2 regions of the Streptomyces sp. NPDC021080 genome follow, and region 2 is predicted to be linked to the other one. Evidence: riboswitches for the same ligand, from Rfam matches in the RefSeq annotation. Region 2 holds a riboswitch; the other holds the start of a gene.
The links. A riboswitch is a leader RNA that binds a small molecule or an ion and turns the genes downstream of it on or off. The one in region 2 is predicted to bind cyclic di-AMP.
Positions count from the first base shown of each region.

Region 1: it holds a riboswitch for cyclic di-AMP, as region 2 does, so the genes downstream of both, ACH4S8_RS13860 (M23 family metallopeptidase) here and ACH4S8_RS39680 (transglycosylase SLT domain-containing protein) in region 2, are expected to answer to the same signal.

Region 1 covers NZ_JBIRQM010000005.1:125,815-129,228, forward strand. The annotation lists gene ACH4S8_RS13855 (M16 family metallopeptidase) at 1-1,104, shown strand, start outside; cyclic di-AMP (ydaO/yuaA leader) riboswitch at 1,320-1,477, shown strand; gene ACH4S8_RS13860 (M23 family metallopeptidase) at 1,490-2,254, shown strand; gene ACH4S8_RS13865 (GntR family transcriptional regulator) at 2,450-3,142, shown strand; gene ACH4S8_RS13870 (HPr family phosphocarrier protein) at 3,359-3,414, opposite strand, start outside.
Region 2 covers NZ_JBIRQM010000023.1:103,874-107,287, forward strand. The annotation lists gene ACH4S8_RS39675 (HAD family hydrolase) at 623-1,432, shown strand; gene ACH4S8_RS39680 (transglycosylase SLT domain-containing protein) at 1,589-2,350, opposite strand; cyclic di-AMP (ydaO/yuaA leader) riboswitch at 2,354-2,546, opposite strand.

The sequences.
Region 1 (3,414 bases), on a different contig from region 2:
GGTGCCACGCTCGACGCGCACGCCGACCACCCCGGCGTACGCCTGTCCCTCGAAGTGCCCGTCTCGCGCCTGGCCAAGGCCCTCGGCCTGCTCGCCGACGCCCTGCGGGCCCCCGCTTTCGCGGACAGCGAGGTCGAGCGGCTGGTGACCAACCGGCTGGACGAGATCCCGCACGAGACGGCCAATCCCGCCCGCCGTGCCGCCAAGGAGCTCTCCAAGGAGCTGTTCCCGGAGAGCGCGCGCATGGCGCGCCCGCGTCAGGGCACCGAGGAGACCGTCCGGAACATCGACGCGTCGGCCGTCCGCGCCTTCTACGAGAAGCACGTGCGTCCCGCCACGGCCACCGCCGTCGTCGTGGGCGACCTGACCGGAGTCGATCTCGACGAGTTGCTCGCCGACACGCTCGGCTCGTGGACCGGATCGTCCGCCGAGCCGCTTCCCGTCCCGCCGGTGAGCGCCGACGACACCGGCCGCGTGATCATCGTCGACCGCCCCGGCGCTGTCCAGACGCAGCTGCTCATCGGCCGGGTCGGCGCCGACCGGCACGACCGCGTGTGGCCCGCCCAGGTCCTCGGCACCTACTGCCTCGGCGGCACCCTCACCTCGCGCCTCGACCGGGTCCTGCGCGAGGAGAAGGGCTACACCTACGGCGTGCGGGCGTTCGGGCAGGTCCTGCGCTCCGCGCCGGACGGCACGGGCGCCGCGATGCTCGCCATCAGCGGCTCGGTCGACACCCCCAACACCGGTCCGGCGCTCGACGACCTGTGGAAGGTGCTGCGCACGCTCGCGGCCGAGGGACTGACCGACACGGAGCGCGACGTCGCCGTGCAGAACCTGGTGGGGGTCGCGCCCCTCAAGTTCGAGACGGCGGCGGCCGTCGCGAGCACGCTCGCGGACCAGGTCGAGCAGCACCTGCCGGACGACTACCAGGCGACGCTCTACCGTCAACTGGCCGCCACCGGCACCGTGGAGGCCACCGCGGCGGCCGTGAGCGCCTTCCCGACGGACCGCCTGGTGACCGTCCTGGTGGGCGACGCGGCGCAGATCGCGGAGCCCGTCAGGGCCCTCGGGATCGGTGAAGTCACCGTGGTGGCCGCCGAGTAGAACCGAAGTGACCGAGGAGGGCCCCGACTGCTGAAGAGCCGTCAGGGCCCTCTTCTTTTCGGGCACTCCTCGCGAGATGTCCGTATTCGTACGGCGGTTGCCGTTCTGCCCTGTGGGATGGATTACAAAAATCGTGATCCGTTTGTTGTTCGAAAGAGGCCCCGTCTAGCGTCGGTCCGACTGTTCGTCACGCAGTGCGCCGCGCCCGCGGCACCGGACAGTCATCGCCGAGTCCCCCATGACGCGAGTCAGGGGAGCCGGGGACCCACGCAGTCCCTGGGGTGAATCGGACGCCCTCCCCGGAGGGGGTCCGTAGGAGACCTTCCTGCTCCGAACCCGTCAGCTAACCCGGTAGGCGAGAGGGAAGGAAAGGATCAGCCTCTCCATGGCGTTCACCTGTGGCACCGGCAAGCATCGTCGTACGAGCCGGGTGCACGGCACCACCACGACCGCCGTCGGGGTCGCGGCGCTCACCACCACCGGTGTGATCGGCACCCTGGCCGCCCCCGCGTTCGCCGCGGAAGCCTCCGTCGAGCAGACCGGGCTGACCCAGACGGTCACCCTGAACGACACGGTCGCCGACCAGATCGACGCCCAGGCCTTCGCGCAGCAGCGCGCCGCCGACGAGGCCGCCGCGCGCAAGCAGGCGGAGCAGACCGCGCGAAAGGAGGCCGCGCAGCAGGCCTCCAAGCTCCGTGAGGCCAAGGAGCGCGCCGCCCGCGAGGCGGAGCGCAAGCGACTGAACACCTTCGTCATGCCGATCACCGGTTCGTACGTCTCCACCGGCTACCAGGCCAGCAGCAGCCTCTGGTCCTCCGGCAGCCACACGGGTGTCGACTTCCACGCCGCGTCCGGCACCTCGGTCCACGCCGTCGGCTCCGGCACGGTCGTCACGGCCGGCTGGGGCGGCGCGTACGGCAATCAAGTCGTGATCAAGATGCACGACGGCACGTACACCATGTACGGCCACCTGTCGTCCATAGGGGTGTCCGTGGGGCAGGCGGTCACTCCGGGGCAGCAGATCGGCCTCTCCGGGGACACCGGCAACACCACGGGACCGCACCTCCACTTCGAGGCCCGTACGACCGCGGAGTACGGCTCGGACATCGACCCGGTCGCGTACCTGCGTTCGCACGGCGTCAACGTCTGACGACCGCTTCGCGGCTTCTCGCCGCTTTCGTTGCCCCGGCTCATCGAGCCGGGGCTTCGTCGTTTCCGGACGCCGTCTGTCCAAAAAATATCCATGGATTCAGGCATGCCATCGGAAATTCAGGCTTCCTGCAATAGAGTCACTGAAGAAGCGTCAATCGACGGCGTTTCACGGGGATTAAAGCGGAGGTCGGTCATGCGTATTCCGGCGCACTCGGTGTGCACGGCGATCCGTGATGACATCGTCGCGGGTGTCTACGAGCGCGGCGGCCGGCTCACCGAGGAACTGCTCGCGCGGCGCTACGGCGTCTCGCGCGTCCCCGTGCGCGAGGCTCTGCGCACGCTGGAGGCCGAGGGTTTCGTCGTCACCCGCCGGCATGCGGGCGCGTGTGTCGCGGAGCCCACCGAGCAGGAGGCCGCGGACCTCCTGGAGATGCGCATGCTGCTGGAACCGCTGGGCGCGGCGAGGGCCGCGCAGCGGCGCACGGAAGCCCATCTCAAGGTGCTGCGCGGTCTGGTCAGGCTGGGGCAGGAGCGTTCCAGGCGAGGCCACAGCGAGGATCTGCGCTCGCTCGGCGGCTGGTTCCACGAGACGCTCGCGCAGGCGTCCGGCAGTCCCGCGCTGACCTCCACGCTCGCCCAGCTCCGCCACAAGATCGCCTGGATGTACGCGGTGGAGGCGCCGGCCGATCCTGCCGAGTCCTGGGCGGAGCACGGCGGGATCGTGGACGCGGTCGCCCGGGGCGACAGCGAGCGGGCCCGCGCGATCACGGCCCTGCACACCGAGCGGGCCACGGGCGCCCACCGGCTCCGATTTCCGGGCGGCGACCGGACGGACCGTGTGAGAAGTTCGCAACATCCCGTAAACATGACGGGCCCGCGTCATTAACACGAGCGCCGTATACAAAGAGGGATATTCGGAAGGGGCTCATTTCTGATGCCCTTTTATTCGTGTGTCCGGAATTTCGGCGCATCCCATTCATGGGACCGTGGCGCGGGGGCCGTGCGGGGTGCTCGGGGAATTGCCGAGCGGGGTACGGAAAACGACTGAGCCGCGCCGCCCGGTGAAGGGAGGCGCGGCTCGGTCGTGTGCCGCGTGGGAGGTTCAGACGGTCTCGGGGAGCTCGTCGAGCCCCTCGGCGACCAGCTTCGCCAGGCGGT
Region 2 (3,414 bases):
GGGGCCGGTCCGGCGGGGGCGTGAGGGGGGTGGGGCTGGGGGAGGGGGGGAGGGGGCCCCTAGTCACGCGTTCCAGAGAATGTGTCAGTCGACGCCGGTCGACGCCGGTCGGCGCTGGTCGGCAAGTTCCGGGTCGCCGGGATCGCCTCACACGCGCCCCGGTCTTGCCCCGGGCACGCTCCCGGCCATGCCCCGGCCGCGCCCCTGGCCATGCCCCAGTCACGCACTTGTCCATCCCGTCCACCATGCCCGTCCCCTCGGACGCGTCACCGGATCGCCGAGCCGGGCTCGGACCGGCCTCTGTCGGTGCCGAGTTGGGGGGCCAGCGGCCCAACGAACCCTTTGTGTGACGGACTTGGCGGTGCCTGTCGCGTCATGGGTGTCCTGGCGTGTACCCGTGCCGGAATGGCCTGTTGGCGAGTTGCCCTTGTTCCAGGGGGTGTTGGGGTGTTGTGGTCGGTCGTGTGCGGGAAAGTCGGTGTGGGCGGAAGCGGAGCTTGAGTGATCCGAAGCGGTCGCAACGCGCTTACCACCGTGCGGTGAACGGCGTTGCTGACGGGATACCGGACGTCGTCCGGTTCACGCCGGGCCGATGAGTCGTTCGATCCGTATTCTTCGGATCATGGCCGCTCCGACTGCATATTCACTCATCGCCACTGACCTGGACGGAACGCTGCTGCGCGGCGACGACACACTCTCCGACCGGACACGTGCCGCGTTGGCGAAGGTGACCCGGGCGGGTGCCCGGCATCTCGTGGTCACGGGCCGTCCCGCACCGCGTGTGCGACCGCTCCTGGACGAACTCGGCGGCGAGGGACTGGCGGTGTGCGGGCAGGGAGCGCAGCTCTACGACGCCGGCGCGGACCGCATGCTGTGGTCGGTGACCCTGGACAGGGAACTGGCGGAGACGGCGCTCGGCAAGATCGAGGCGGAGGTCGGGCTGTTGTACGCGGCGGTCGACCAGGACGGAGTGGACGGGCTGACGCTGATCGAACCGGGTTATGTGATGCCGCATCCGACGCTGCCGGCGGTGCGGGTGCCGCGCCGGGACGACCTCTGGGCGGAGCCGATCAGCAAGGTGCTGCTCCGCCATCCGTCCCTGTCCGACGACGAGTTGGCGTCCGCGGCACGGGGAGTGGTCGGTTCGCTGGCGACGGTCACCATGTCGGGGCCCGGAACCGTCGAACTCCAGCCATGCGGGGTGACCAAGGCGACGGGCCTGGCTCTCGCCGCGGCGCACCTCGGACTCACGCCGTGCGCGACGCTCGCCTTCGGTGACATGCCCAATGACATCCCGATGTTCGACTGGGCGGCCCGGGGTGTGGCGATGGCCAACGCCCATCCGGAGCTGAAGGCGGTGGCCGACGAGATCACCCTGTCGAACGAGAACGACGGGATCGCCGTGGTCCTGGAGCGCCTCTTCGGCTTCTAGGGGCGTCGGCGCATCCGTGACGCACCTCCTGCACACCTCGACACATCCCAGCGCTCCGATGCACCCCTACACACCCCTGTACACCCAACGCACCCGCCGACGGGCCGGGGAGGCGCCGTCGGCGGGTGCGGGTGAAGAAGGGGGTGCGGGGCGGGATCAGTAGGCGCCGTTGACGTTGTCGATGGAGCCGTAGGTCTTGGCCGCGTAGTTGCAGGCCGCGGTGATGTTCGCGACCGGGTCGTAGATGTTCATCGACGTGCCGGCGACGTGGTACGCCTGGAAGGTGGGGTCGATGACCTGGAGCAGACCCTTGGAGGGGATGCCCGCGGCGGCGTTGGAGTCCCAGTTGTTGATGGCATTGGGGTTGCCGGAGGACTCGCGCATCACGTTGCGGTGGATGCCGTCGTAGCTGCCCGGGATGCCCGCCTTGGCCATGACGTCGAGGGATTCCTTGATCCAGCCGTCGAGGTTGTTGGCGTACGTCTTGACGGAGGCCTGGGTGACGGTGGTCGTCTTGGACTTGGCGACGGCGGAGGTCGCGTTCGCCGTGGTGCGGACGGTCGTCGTCCCCAGCGACTTCGTGCCGACGGTCAGCTTCAGGCCCGGACGGATCAGGGCCGGGTTGTCGCCGATGACGGCGCGGTTCGCCGTGTACAGCTTCTTCCAGCCGCCGCTCTTGGGGTACTTCTTCGCCACCTTGGAGAGGGTGTCGCCCGCGACCACCTTGTAGGTGATGAGGTGCACGTTGGGGACCACCGCGGTGTGGGCGGCCTGGGGGGCCTGGGCCGGGGTGGCGGCGCTGGCGCCGGTGGCGCTCACGAGCGGGAGGGCGAGGGCGATGCCGCCCGTTCCGGCGGCGATCATGCCCCGGGTGATGACGTTGGTCTTCGTGCGGCGGTGCTTGCCTCGTATGGGCATGACGAATTTCCTCTCCGACGCCTGCGAGGTGAGCTGTCGGGTTCGGGCGGGAGATGCCCGGCCGCGCTGTGAGCGCGGCTTCACCCCTAGCCGGTCCGTTATGTCCGGATCGGCGGCTTACCTGTGGTTCCCCCGCTCCTGCCGTGCGTGGGTCGATGGGTTTCCGGGCGGCGGCAGGATTCGGCGATCCGCCCGGGGTCGACCAGAACGTATGCGAGAGCACATGTCCGAAACAAGGCGAGATTTGACTGCGAAGATCGCTTTCTCCTGGTTGGGGCGGTGGTGAAAAGTCCGATTGTGCCGGAATTGGATCCTCAACTTGCCTTTAGCGAAGGGGTTGGTCGGGAGCGGGTCCATGGCGGCGGCCGGACTCGCCGGTGACCCAACTCACGAGACCAAAGAGCATCAAGGAGGCATGCGGGGTAAATCGGGCATTGCGCTTGTGGTGGCGGCCGCTGCGGGGCCCTCCGGAGGGTGCCGAGCGGCCCTTCGTGCGGCGGGAATTGTGGCGCGGGACACGTCGGGGAGCGCGGCTCGTCGGGGACGGAAGCGCCGACCGCGCGGGAGCCGGACCCGACTCGGTGCGAGGTGAACTGCAGCCCGCGTCAAGGGAGTTCGCTGTAAGTGCGAGGTGCATGGGGTGAACTCCCGCACTCCGTAAGCCCCGTAAACCCCATAAGCCCCGTAAGCCCTGCAAGGTCCGTCGGCTGTGTCGGCTGTGTCGGCTGCGTGGCTCCGCCGGCCGGCCGTGCGCGGGATTCGCTTCTGGGCCCGGTGGAAGGCGACCCCGTCGCAGCCCTTGCAGGGGACGAGGCGCCCCGTGTCGACCCCCGTGTGCCGCGAGGAGCGCACCGGCGCCGGGGTGTCCCGGAGCGCGTACGCGGCCGGGGTCACCGAGAGGGAGGGCCGGGCGAGGTCGCCCACCTGGAGGTCCGGGGGTCCACGCGTACACGGTCGCCGGAGGGTGCGCGTCCATCACGTACGGGCGCAGGAGGGGGACGGAGGGCGCGTCCGTCTCCTCGTCCCCGCGCCGGTGGCCCCACCGGCGCGGCGTCTCCCGCGGG